3 regions of the Janthinobacterium sp. FT14W genome follow, and region 1 is predicted to be linked to each of the others. Evidence: predicted binding sites of a transcription regulator. Region 1 holds the regulator's gene; each other region holds the start of a gene.
The links. The regulator FNR, encoded in region 1, switches genes on or off when oxygen is low (the NO sensors DNR and NnrR bind a similar motif). The targets are predictions, from matches to a motif close to TTGATNNNNATCAA.

Region 1 (4,164 bases):
CAATTCCATGCGGCGCGCCTCGATCTTCGAGTAATCGAGCACGTCATTGAGGATGCCCAGCAGCGACTGGCCCGCCACGCGCACCATGGTCAGGTATTTGCGCTGTTCCGTGTCGAGTCTGGTGTTGCCCAGCAAATACACCATGCCCAGCACGGCATTGAGGGGCGTGCGGATTTCATGGCTCATGTTGGCCACGAAGTCGCTCTTCGCGCGGTTGGCCGCCTCGGCCCGGTCGCGCTCCCGCTCCAGCTCTGCCGCGCGCGCTTCGAGTTCCTGCTGCAGGCGGTCGCGTTCGCTCATCAGGCCGTTGAACGCTTCCGTCAGTTCGCCGATCTCGTCGCGCTGCTGCACCGGCACGGGTGTAAAACGGCTGCCGCTGCTACGCAGGGCCAGCAGGGTGTCGCGCAGGCGCACCAGCGGCGACAGCAGGCGCACGGTCACCCAGCCCAGAACGGCAGCGGCCAGCAGCGAGGCGAGGATGCTCCACAGCACCAGACGGTACAGCACGCCATCGAACGGTTCGAAGGCGTCTTCGACGGGCAGCGAGGCGGCCAGCAGCCAGTTCACGGACTTCAGGCGCTTGAAGCTGTTGACGGCCGTGACGCCGCGGCTGTTGGTGCTGACCATGCTGCCTTCGCCGTCTTCCTTCAGCAGCTGCGTGGTCGTCAGGTTGGCATTCGGCTTGCGCGGCTGCAGCAAGCGGCTGGTATCGGGATGCAGCACGTAGCGCGGCACGTCGCCGCGCGTGAGGATGAAGTAATAGCCGCTCTTGCCGATCTTTTCCGTGCGCAGGCGCCCCAGCAGGTTGTCCTTGTACAGGCGCAGCACGCCGATCACCACGCCAGCCACCTGGCCATCGGCAGCCAGCACGGGCGCCACCATCTGCACGATGGGCATGCCGCTCGATTTGCCCAGCATCGGTTCGGTGATCATGGGCTGGCGCGTGCGCAGGACGGTCTGGAAATACTCGCGTTCGGCGACGTTGATGCCGGCGCGTCCTGTCACCAGCGGCATGTCGGCCACGACGGCGCCTTGCGCGTCGAGCACCAGCACGTCGTCGAACAGCACCAGCATCGAGCGGCGCGCATAGTATTCGCGCAGCTTGGCGGGCTGGGCGATCAATTCCGGCGGCTGCTGCCGGGCCGTCAGGGTGACGATCTGCAGCAGCATGGCCAGCTTGTCGTCGAGCTCGGCAGCGGTGCGGCTGATCAGGGAAGACTGCTGGCTCAGCAGTACTTTGGTGAAGTCGGCGCGCATGTGCTGCACCTGGATCATGGTGACGAGCGCGATCATGGCGATCGAGGTCAGGCTGGTGGCCAGCGCGACTTTTGCTTTGATGCCGAGAGGCTTCATGATTTCCTTTTCAGTACCGGGCGGCACAGGCGGCAGATAATGCTGTCAGGAATTTTCCTATCAATGCCCGAGCTTGGCAAGCGCCGCTGCGCAAATTGCCTTGCCCCATACGGGCTTTTGACGATGTTGCCATATAATTAAAGGCTGGACGTCGTTTATTCGCCGAAATTACCGTGAAATTGGCACACGGCAACCCTGTATGCAGTAAACTTGTTGTTGCATTTTCTAAAAGGTACCGACATGACTGAAGCGTTACTCACTCCAACCTTGCCCACAGTGAACGTGGAGGCGTTGCGTGCGCGATGCTCGACCTGCAGCATGCATCAATTGTGCCTGCCGATGGGCCTGGATGTGGGTGATATGGACCGGCTGGACCAGATCATCGGTCGCCGCCGCAAGATCGCGCGCGGCGCCTCGCTGTTCCGCATCGGCGACTCGTTCCAGAACCTGTATGCGATCCGCCTGGGGCACTTCAAGACCTACCAGATCAATCCGGGCGGCGAAGAGCAGGTGACGGGTTTCCAGATGGCTGGCGAACTGCTGGGCATGGACGCCATCAGCGCCGACCGCCACCACTGTAATGCCGTGGCGCTGGAAGACAGCGAAGTGTGTGAAATTCCGTTTTCAAGCCTGGAACAATTGCTGGGCAATATGCCGACCCTGCTGCGCCATTTCCACCGCATGATGAGCCAGGAAATCACGCGCGAGCAAAGCGTCATGCTGTTGCTGGGCAATATGCAGGCGACCCAGCGCTTTGCCGCCTTCATCGTCAACCTGGCGTCGCGCTACGAGGCACGCGGCTATTCGGGCAGCAATTTCCAGCTGCGCATGTCGCGCGAGGAAATCGGCAACTACCTGGGCCTGACCATCGAGAGCGTCAGCCGCTTATTGTCGAAATTCAAGAAGGAAGGCTGGCTGCGCGTCTCGAACCGCGAGATCGAGATCCTGCAGCCGGCCAAGCTGAAGGCCATTACGGCCGGCACGGACAACTGCAAGTAAGATTTACAGCTCTTCATCCGCCTGCAGCGCGATGCTGCGCTGCAGGGGCCAGGTCCAGATGCCGGACAGGCGCCATTCGCGTTTGTCGTTTTCCACCAGCACCTGCCAGCGGCTGCGCTCGAGCATGGGCAGCGCCACCGAAAAGTTGCCGGCCGCATCAGGCTGCAGCAGCAGCTTGATGTCTTTTTCCGGCTGGGTCGCGTGCGCCAGGTGCAGCTGCAGCGGCGCCCGATACGCCTTGCCGAAGCTGTGCACGGAACCGCTGAGGCGCGCTGCCGCCACGTCGTACGATAGCTTGCTTGACATGGCCAGGTCGCTGGCGACCGTATCGCGCCGCAAGTCCTGGTTGATCGCCTTGCCCTGCTTGTAATAATCGCCCACCACCAGCGCGTCGGGCTGCGTAAACGCGATATAGCCCATGGTGCTGCCGACGACGACGGACAGGCCGGGGCCGATCATCAGCAGCCATGGCCAGCGATGCTTGTACCACGGCGCCACGGGGGCTTGCAGCTTGAGGCTGTCGGACATGATATTTCTCCTGTTTAAGCGGCCAATCCCCATGCGGGGATTGGCCTTCCTGCATTAGCGCGGCACGATGAAGACCGCGCTTTCACGCACGTGCAGCGATGGGTCGTCCAGCGATTGCAGCTCGATCGCAATCTTGTTCGAGCCCTTCTCGCCCACGCCGTGCGGCGCGCGCAGGCGGATGGGCCAGCCCAGGGTTTCCGTCGGCTGCAGGGTCACTTCATCGCGCGTCAGCAAGGTCAGGCCCGGCAAGCCGGATACGCTGATTTTAAAATGCTGGCTTTGCTCCGAGGTGTTCATGATCTGCAGCCGGTAGACGTTCTCGATCATGCCGTCTTCCACTTCGCGTCCCATCGAACCGCGGTCGCGGATCACGTCCATTTTCAATGGCGTGCGCAGGGCCAGCGAGGTACATACGGCGATGATGATCAGGGCCAGGATGGAAGTGTAGATCAGGACGCGCGGGCGCATGGCGCGCTGGCGTATCTGCTTCGAATTGAAGTTGTTTTCCATCGCATGGTCGGTACTGTAGCGTACCAGTCCCCGTGGCCGGTCGACCTTGTCCATCACGCTGTTGCAGGCATCGACGCAGGCGGCGCAGCCGATGCATTCATACTGCAGGCCGTTGCGGATATCGATGCCGGTCGGACACACCTGCACGCACAGGGTGCAGTCGATGCAGTCGCCCAGCTTGTCGTTGTTGCCGGCCTTCTTGCTCATGGCGCCACGGGGTTCGCCCCGCTTGGCATCGTAGGTGATGATCAGCGTGTCCTGGTCGAACATGGCGCTCTGGAAACGCGCGTAGGGGCACATGTATTTGCACACCTGCTCGCGCAGCCAGCCCGCGTTGCCGTAGGTTGCCAGGCTGTAGAACAAGACCCAGAACCATTCCCAGGGACCGAAGTTCAGGGTGGTCACCGCCTGCGCCAGTTCCTTGATCGGCGTGAAGTAGCCGACAAAGGTAAAGCCCGTCCACAGGGCGATGGCGCCCCACACCAGGTGCTTGGCCGTCTTCTTGGCCGTCTTGCGCAAGGACGGGCCCTGCTTGTCGAGGGCCATGCGCGCGCTGCGCGTGCCCTCGATCTTGCGTTCCACCCACAGGAAGATTTCCGTGTATACCGTTTGCGGGCAGGAAAAGCCGCACCACACCCGCCCGGCAATGGCCGTGACGAGGAACAACAAATACGCACAGATGATCAGCAGGGCCGCCAGGTAGATGAAATCCTGGGGCCACAGCACGACGCCGAAAATGTAGAACTTGCGCGTGGTCAAATCGAACAGCAGGGC
Region 2 (4,164 bases), on a different contig from region 1:
AGGCGTTTGCGCGCCTTGGCCGGGTCAAGCCTGTGCCAAGCTTGAAGAAATCGGAGTGGGGTTTAAATGGTGGCCAGCAATTGCGCCGCGGCGGCCGTTGCGGTGGTGTCGGCCTTCAGCTTGGCGGCGGCCAGCTGCTTGGCGCGCGAGCGCGAGGGCGGCAGGCGGCGCAGGGTTTTCAGGGCGTCCGGATCCTTGATGCCGATCGTGCGCTGGTCGACCGTGATCAGGCCGATCTCATTGAAGGCGGACAGGGTGCGGCTGACCGTTTCCAGGGTCAGGCCCAGGTAGCTGCCGATTTCATGGCGCGTCATGCGCAGGTTGAACAGCTTGCTCGAATAGCCCATCTGCGCAAAGCGGTCGGCCAGCGAGACGAGGAAGCGGGCCACGCGGGCTTCGGCGCTGAGGGCGCCCAGCATGCCGATCATGGCTTGCTCGCGCACCAGTTCACGGCTCATCACGCCGTACATGACGTTTTCCAGTTCCAGGTGGACACGGCCCAGTGCCGTCAGCTTCTTGAACGGCAGCAGGATCAGGTCGCAGTCGGACAGGGCCACCGCTTCGGACGAGTAATGGCGCGAGTGGATGCCGTCGACGCCCAGCATGTCGCCCTTCATGGGAAAGCTGAGCACCTGTTCATTGCCGAATTCATCGATGAGCACGGTTTTCAGGAAGCCCGAATTGACGATGTACAGGGTGTCGAACGGCTGGCCGATCGTATGCACGCGCTGGCCTGTCTTGAACTGCACGTGCTGGAACAGCAGTTCGTCGGCGGCGATGGTGCAGGCACTGGAGATATGCAGCAGGTCGCACACCTCCTTCAGGTTCGACCAGAGCCGCCCCTGGCGCTGGCGCCCCGCTTCCATCGGAGACGAGGGGGCCAGCGATGGTGCTGCAGGGCGGGTTTCAGGCGTTTGCGTGGACAGCATGTTCATCTCCTGGTGACAGGTAGTTCAGAGTTGAATGACGGAGTGCGCAAGGCGGCGGGGCGGCAAAGGGCCGGCGGCGCGCGTCCTGGCAGGTAATGCTCAATTCGCTGAAGACTTGCTGTGTGATGAAGTAACTTCCCAGCAACTTGATTACTGGTTTCAGTATGCCAACAATCGTATGCAATTAATATCAGCAGTGGCTGAATATGGCAGTAGGAGCTGTGGTAGCTGAAGTAGGATTGTTCCTACTGTCGGCGCGCGGGCGCGCGCCGCCGGTTTCACGTCTTGAAGGGGGAGAGCAGGCGGTGCGCTACGGCGTACTGGACCATTTCCGACAGCGAACTCATGCCCATCTTTTGCATGATGCGCGTCTTGTGCGTGCTGACCGTTTTCACGCTCAGGTGCAGGTTGTTGGCAATTTCCGTGATCGACTTGCCTGCCACCAGCAGGGAAAAGACTTCGAATTCGCGGTCCGACAGCTGTTTGTGCAGCAGGCTTTCATTCGGCATCATGATGTTGAGCACGAGTTGCTCGGCCACCTCGGCGCTGATGTAAGGGCGTCCCGACGCCACCTTGTGGATGGCGCCCACCAGCTGGGTGCCCGCGCTTTCCTTGGTCAGGTAGCCTTGCGCGCCCGCGCGGATGGCGCGCACCGCATATTGCTCTTCCTCGTGCATGGTGAGGATCAGGATGGCCAGCTTGGGCGCCTCGCTGCGGATTTGCCGGATCAGGTCGACGCCGCTGCGCCCCGGCATCGACAGGTCGAGCAGCAACAGGTCGAAGCCGCCCTGGCGCACGTGGTTGAGCACTTCAAAACCGTCGATGGCTTCGCCCACGATGTCGATGTCCGGCGCGCCGTCGAGGATGCGCTTCAATCCTTCCCGCATGATGGTGTGGTCGTCGGCAATCACAATACGTATCATAGGCGCGCAATCTGGAGGCGTGTAATCTGCTGTGTCCGTTACCGGACAATTAAATGTTAAAAAACGGGAAACGTTGTCATTTTAACTGAAATGGCCGCACGTTTGCCTTTTTGCTGTACCTGCCGGTAACAGCGGCCCCCGTGGCCATGTGACCGTTTATTTCGGTGCGGGTTCCTTGATCAGCCTGTGCACGAGCACCGGCAGTTTCGAGTGCGACAGCACCTTGTTGGTCACGCTACCCAGCAGCAACTGCCCCCAGCCGCTGCGGCCATGCGAGCCCATGAAAATCAGGTCGCATTGCTGCAATTGCGCCACTTCCACGATTTTCAGGGCCGGGCTGTCGGAAAAGGCCGTCAGGCCCGTCGCCACCAGGCCCCGCTTGGCGGCCGCGTCGAGGATGGGCTGCCAGTGGTCGGCGCCCGCCTTGCGCATGGCGATGCGGTATTCCTCCTCGCTGGGATAGCTCGGCGGAATGATTTCGATGTACACCGGGTATTGGTATTCGGGCGCCACGTACACGGCAAGGATGTCGGCGTGCATCTGCTCGGCAAAGGCAACGCCGGCACAGGCCGTCAAGTTGGAGACGGTGGAGCCGTCCGTGGCGATCAGAATTTTCTTATACATGGCAGGTCCTTTGGCGGTGACTCAGCGCGCGCAACGCCTCTTATTGTAGACGCGGCGGCAGCATTGTATTCATGTAAAGACTTGATAATTATCAATACTACTGCACCTTCAGTATAGACAACATTGGCAGAAAGATCGTGTTTGGCTGCGCGGAGTCCGCCTGGCGCCGTTGCGCAGGCGCCCGGGCACAGGATTTCTTGTGCGGCGCGTGGTCTTGCACGCACGCCAATGGTAGTATTTCAAAATACAACAGCAGGAACACTTATTTCCTGGTGGAAAAGCTCTTGCGGGCCAGCTTTGCACCAGGAAGCGCGTTTTGAGATTTACCAACAGGGCGGCGCCCTGCTACACTCGCACCATCGCAGCGGTATTGCCTCAAATCATCTTAATCGAGAAATTGTGGGTATCAGTCTGTAAAACGCACAGTTCAGGCGGAATTTTGACAAATTATGGAGAAGCAGGGATATGACCAACGCCGCTGATGATTTCGATGCATTATTCGATGAAGTATCTGCGCAAAGCGCGGCCGCTCCCCAGCCCGCGCCGGCCGCCGCGCCCGCAGCCGTGATCGCGGATGACGATTTTGACGCGCTGTTCGATGCGGTCTCGGCCAGCGCCGCCGTGCCGGCAGCCGCCGCGGCGCCAGTCGCCGCCGCGCCAGCCGCGCCGGAAGCAGCGCCCGCCGCCGCAGGCGCGCCGGACGAAGCGGCCGATCCCGTCGACCAGTCCGACAAGCCCATGTTCGAGCGCCTGGGCGGCATCGTGCGCCTGCTGCACGATTCGCTGCGCGAACTGGGCTACGACAAGGCGCTGACGGAAGCGTCGTCGCAGATCGTCGACGCCCAGGACCGCCTGGAATATGTCGCCACCCTGACGGAGCAGGCCGCCAACAAGGTCCTGAATACGCTCGACGAAGGCATGCCGGCGCAGGACGTGCTGTCGAAGAAGGCGAAGGACATGGACGGCCGCTGGACGGCGCTGTTCGATGGCAAGCTGAGCCTGGAAGAATTCAAGGCCCTGGCCGGCGATTCGCGCCAGTTCGCGCAAGCCGTTGCGGAAGCGACGGAAGCGGAAAAAGCGCGCTTGCTGGAAATCATGATGGCGCAGGACTTCCAGGACATCACGGGCCAGCTGATCAAAAAAGTGGTCAACATCACCAAGACGGTGGAGCACGAGCTTGCCCAGTTGCTGCGCGACAACGCGCCGGCCGAAGTGCGCGAGAAACTCGCACAGAAGCAGGACGCGCCGCTGATGCAGGGCCCGTCCGTGCCGTCGGTGGCGTTGGACCAGGATAATGTAGACGACCTTCTTGCGGATTTGGGATTCTAATGGACGATATGCTCAAGGATTTCGTCGTTGAGGCGATGGATCTTGCGGTTAATGTTGAAGAGCACTTATTGCGCCTCGAGCGTGATCCGGACAACAAGGAAACACTGAATGCCGTGTTTCGTTCCTTCCACACCATCAAGGGCGGCGCCGGCTTCATGGGCTTGCCCGCGCTGGTGGCGGCCTGCCATCTGACGGAAAACCTGTTCGACGCCTTGCGCACGGGCGCCGCGCCGGTGACCCCGATCGCCATCGAGGCGGCGCTGCAGGCGTCCGGCTTCGTGGCCGACCAGCTGACGGAGCTGGCCAATGGCGCCGCGCCGGAAAGCTTGCCGGCCATGCCGGAAGAGCTGGAACACATC
Region 3 (4,164 bases), on a different contig from region 1:
CCTGCATCAGCAGCGCTACCTCGCCGGCGGCGGCCATGGCCGCGGCTTGCTCGGCTGCGGCGCTGCTGTGCGCCACCTCCACGCTGACGATGCCGTCGAGCGAGCGTCCGCATGCGGCGGCCGCGGCGCGCAGGCGTGCCGCTGGCGCCACCAGTACCGGGAGGATCAGGCCGCGCGCGGCTGCGTCGAGCGCGCCTTCGAGGGCCATGGCGTCGCAGGGGTGGACGACGGCGCAGCGCAAGGGCGCCAGGCCGGCAGCGTGCGCCAGCAGGGCGCTAAAGCGCGCCGCGCTGTCGAACAGGTACAGCTGCGGCAGATGGGTGCGTGGCAGGCTCACGCGCACCGCCGGGGCGATCACGCTGGCGATGCCGTCCAGTACCAGGGCGCCCGTCTGGTTGCGTATTTCGCACTGCAGCTCGACGCGCCGCTTGCCGTCCTCTTTCGACAGTACGCAGGCGTGCACGCGCAAGGTATCGCCGATGCGCACGGGCCGCAGGAAACGCAGTGTCTGTCCCAGGTAAATGGTGCCGGGACCGGGCAAGCACGTACCCAGCAGGCGCGAAATGAGGGCCGCGCCCCACATGCCGTGTGCGACCACGCCATGAAAGCGCGTCGTTTCCGCATAGGCGGGATCGAGGTGGGCCGGGTTGACATCGCCGGACACGGCGGCGAACGCGGCGATGTCGTCACGGCCCAGGGTGCGGCTCTGTTCGGCCGTCTGGCCCACTCGCAGCGCGTCGTACGGAACGTTGACGAGGAGGTCCGGCAACGCGGATGGCGGCGCATCGATCATGTCCGGCCCGCCACGGCATGGTAGCCGCCATCGACATAGATGGTCTGGCCGCTCATGCCCGATGCGGCGTTGCTGGCCAGGAAGGCGGCCAACTGGCCGATCTCGGCCAGCGTGACGAGCCGCCGCAGCGGGGCATCGCGGCGGGTACGCTCCAGCAGTGCATCAAAATCCTTGAGGCCGGACGCGGCGCGGGTCGGCACAGGGCCGGGCGAGAGCGCGTGCACGCGGATGTTGCGCGGCCCCAGTTCGCAGGCCAGGTAGCGCACCATCGATTCAAGCGCCGCCTTCACGGGACCCATGAGGCCGTATTGTGGCATGGGTATTTCCGCGCCCAGGTAGCTCATGGTCAGCAGGCTGCCGCCAGCGGGCATGTGCGCCTCGCATAGCCGGGCCAGCCGCGCGAACGAATGGCAGGAGATATCCATGGCGCGCAGGAAGCCGTCCACGCTGCTGTCCGTGACACGCCCGTGCAGGTCGGCCAGGGGCGCCCAGGCGATGGAATGGATGACGAAATCGAGACCGCCCAGGCGAGCCACCGCGGCGTGCACCAGTTGCGCCAGCGCACCGTCCTGCTGCACGTCGCAGGTCAGCAGGGGGATGTTCAGGCTGTGGGCAGGCGGGCGGGCGTAGGGCAGGGCGCGTTCGTCCGCGCACGATAGCACCAGGCTGGCGCCCAGCGCCTGGGTACTGCAGGCGCAGCCATACGCGATGCTGTGCGCATTGGCCAGGCCGAGGATCAGGCCGCGCTTGCCCTGCAGGGAAAATGGCGTGCCGGACATGGCGGAAGTGGCCGGCATATGTGCCGCCTAGTGCGACATCAGCACGGGCAAGGTCATGGCGCGCAGCAGGGTGCGCGTGACGCCGCCCAGCAGGATTTCGTTCCAGCGCGCATGGCCATACGCTCCCATGACGAACAGGTCGGCCTGCAGATTTGCCGCCAGGGACAGCAATGCCTCGCCCACCGGCTGCTCGGGCGAGGTGGTTTGCCGCTGCACTGCCACCTGGATGCCGTGGCGCGCCAGGTACAGCGCGATGTCGGCGCCGGGCTGGGCGCCGTGCACGCCATGTTCGCGCTCCGGATTGAAGACGGCGACGGTGACGAGCTTGCTGGCGCGCAGCAGCGGCAGCGCATCGCCGATGGCGCGCGTGGCGGCGCGGCTGCCGTCCCAGGCCACCAACGCATGCCGGTCCAGGTGGGCAAAAGTGCCGATGTGCGGCAGGATCAGCACGGGCCGGCCCGCCTGCAGCGCGACTTGTTCGGGCAGCGGCGCAGGCTGCTGCGCCATGCCGCTGTCCGGCTTGCTCTGGCTGAGCACGACCAGGTCGGCATAGCGCGCCTGCAGTGCCAGGTTCGCCGCAGCCTCCTGCTCGCCCAGACGGGTTTCATACGAGACGTCGATGCCGCGCGCCTGCGTCTCGAAGCGTTCCAGCGCTTCCTGCGCGGGGCGCCTGGCCTCGGGTGGACCCGGTGGCGCAGTCGCGGCGCCGACCAGATGGGCCTGCTGGCCCTGGGCGACCAGCCCTGCCAGCGCGATGCGCTCGCGCGCTTGCGGCGCGCCGTCCACGTGCACCACGATCGTCTTGTACATGGCTGCTCCCTTCCAATGAATGACTGCCAGCGTAGCAAGGCGCCCGCCCCCCGCATCTGATCTACATCATGTGTGCGGCGATTGGCGGGACAATCATTGGGCGCTCGGGGCCGGGCGCAGGGTGCGCTGCGGCGGCAATTCATGTTAGCCTTGCGCCAGCCGTATGCCCTGATGTAGGCATGCCCTTGACAGGAGGACGACCATGCCCCCTCAGCGCCCGCAGTCCAGCGGATGGACGACCGCCGAGGCGGCGGCGCGCCTTGCCGCCGATGGTGCGAACGAACTGCCGGCGGCGCGCCCGCTGGGGTACTGGCGCCTGCTGGCCGAGATCGTCCGCGAGCCGATGTTCTTGCTGCTGCTGGCCTGCGGTGCCATCTACATGCTGCTGGGCGACCGCCAGGAAGCGGCCATGCTGCTGGGCTTCGTGGTGCTCGTGATCGGCATCAGCTATGTCCAGCGGCAGCGCACGGAACGTTCGCTGTCCGCCTTGCGCGACCTGTCCAGCCCGCGCGCGCTGGTGATCCGCGACGGCCGCCAGGTGCGCATCGCCGGGCGCGAACTGGTGCGCGGCGACCTGGTCCTGCTGGCCGAAGGCGACCGTGTGCCGGCCGACATCGCCCTGCTGAGGGCGTCGAACCTGATGGCCGATGAATCGATGCTGACGGGCGAGTCGGTGCCGGTCATGAAGCTGGTGCCGGGCTGCGTGTACGCGGGTACCCTGATCACGCAGGGCACGGCCAGCGGCAGCGTGACGGCCACCGGCCAGCACAGCGCGTTGGGCCGCATCGGCGCCGCGCTGGCCGCGCAGGGCGGGGAGCTGACGCCGGTTCAGCAGGAAACCCGGCGCGTCGTGCGCGCTGTCGCCATCGGCGCGCTGGGCCTGGCGGTGGCGCTCGGCCTGGCCTACTGGTGGCTGCGCGGTGACGCGCTGCGCGGTTTGCTGGCCGGGCTGACCCTGGCCATGGCCCTGCTGCCCGAGGAATTGCCGGTGATCCTGACGCTGTTCCTGGGACTGGGCGCCTGGCGCCTGGGGCGCGAGCACGTGCTGGCGCGCAGCATGCCGGCCATCGAACTGCTGGGGGCGACGACGGTGCTGTGCGTCGACAAGACGGGCACCCTGACCAGCAACCGCATGCAGCTGCGCAGGCTGTGGACGGAGGAGGCCGCGTACGCGTGCGGCCAGGCGCCGGAACCGCCCTTGCCGGAAGCGCTGCACGGCCTGCTCGAATATGCCGTGCTGGCCAGCCACCGGCAGGCCTTCGATCCCATGGAGGCGGCCATCGGCACGGCCGGCGCGCGCCTGCTGGCGAACACGGAACACCTGCATGGCGACTGGATGCTGATCGACGATTATCCGCTGTCGCGCCAGATGCTGGCCATGTCGCGCGTGTGGCGCTCGCCCAGCCGGCAAGACTACGTGATCGCCGCCAAGGGCGCGCCGGAAGCCATCATGGACCTGTGCCACCTGGCGCCCGCGCACGGCGCGCGCCTCGTGGCGCAGGTGGCGGCCATGGCGGCCAGCGGCTTGCGCGTGATCGGCGTCGCCTGTGCCGCCTTCGCCGCGCCGCCCCTGCCGTCGGACCAGCATGATTTCGATTTTGCCTTTCTCGGCCTGCTGGCGCTGGAAGACCCCGTGCGCCCCGAAGTGCCGGCGGCGGTGGCGCAGTGCCGCGAGGCCGGCCTGCGCGTGGTGATGATCACGGGCGACCATCCTGCCACGGCGCTGTCGATCGCGCGCCAGGCCGGCATCCCCACGCAGGGCGCGCCACTGACGGGCGGCCA

Region 2: GCN74_RS12140 (universal stress protein) is a predicted target of FNR. The motif match lies at 2,558-2,571, and genes of this name have one in related genera.
Region 3: GCN74_RS26980 (universal stress protein) is a predicted target of FNR. The motif match lies at 2,439-2,452, and genes of this name have one in related genera.

The regions. Positions count from the first base shown of each region.
Region 1 covers NZ_WFLL01000032.1:20,041-24,204, reverse strand. Annotated here, with positions in the region: gene GCN74_RS19975 (response regulator) at 1-1,353, opposite strand, end outside; gene fnr (fumarate/nitrate reduction transcriptional regulator Fnr) at 1,594-2,352, shown strand; gene GCN74_RS19965 (FixH family protein) at 2,356-2,880, opposite strand; gene ccoG (cytochrome c oxidase accessory protein CcoG) at 2,935-4,164, opposite strand, start outside.
Region 2 covers NZ_WFLL01000014.1:95,174-99,337, reverse strand. Annotated here, with positions in the region: gene GCN74_RS12150 (Crp/Fnr family transcriptional regulator) at 63-866, opposite strand; gene GCN74_RS12145 (response regulator transcription factor) at 1,208-1,852, opposite strand; gene GCN74_RS12140 (universal stress protein) at 2,009-2,476, opposite strand; gene GCN74_RS12135 (protein phosphatase CheZ) at 2,942-3,805, shown strand; gene GCN74_RS12130 (chemotaxis protein CheA) at 3,805-4,164, shown strand, end outside.
Region 3 covers NZ_WFLL01000073.1:9,142-13,305, forward strand. Annotated here, with positions in the region: gene GCN74_RS26970 (bifunctional enoyl-CoA hydratase/phosphate acetyltransferase) at 1-793, opposite strand, end outside; gene fabI (enoyl-ACP reductase FabI) at 790-1,590, opposite strand; gene GCN74_RS26980 (universal stress protein) at 1,600-2,382, opposite strand; gene GCN74_RS26985 (cation-translocating P-type ATPase) at 2,585-4,164, shown strand, end outside.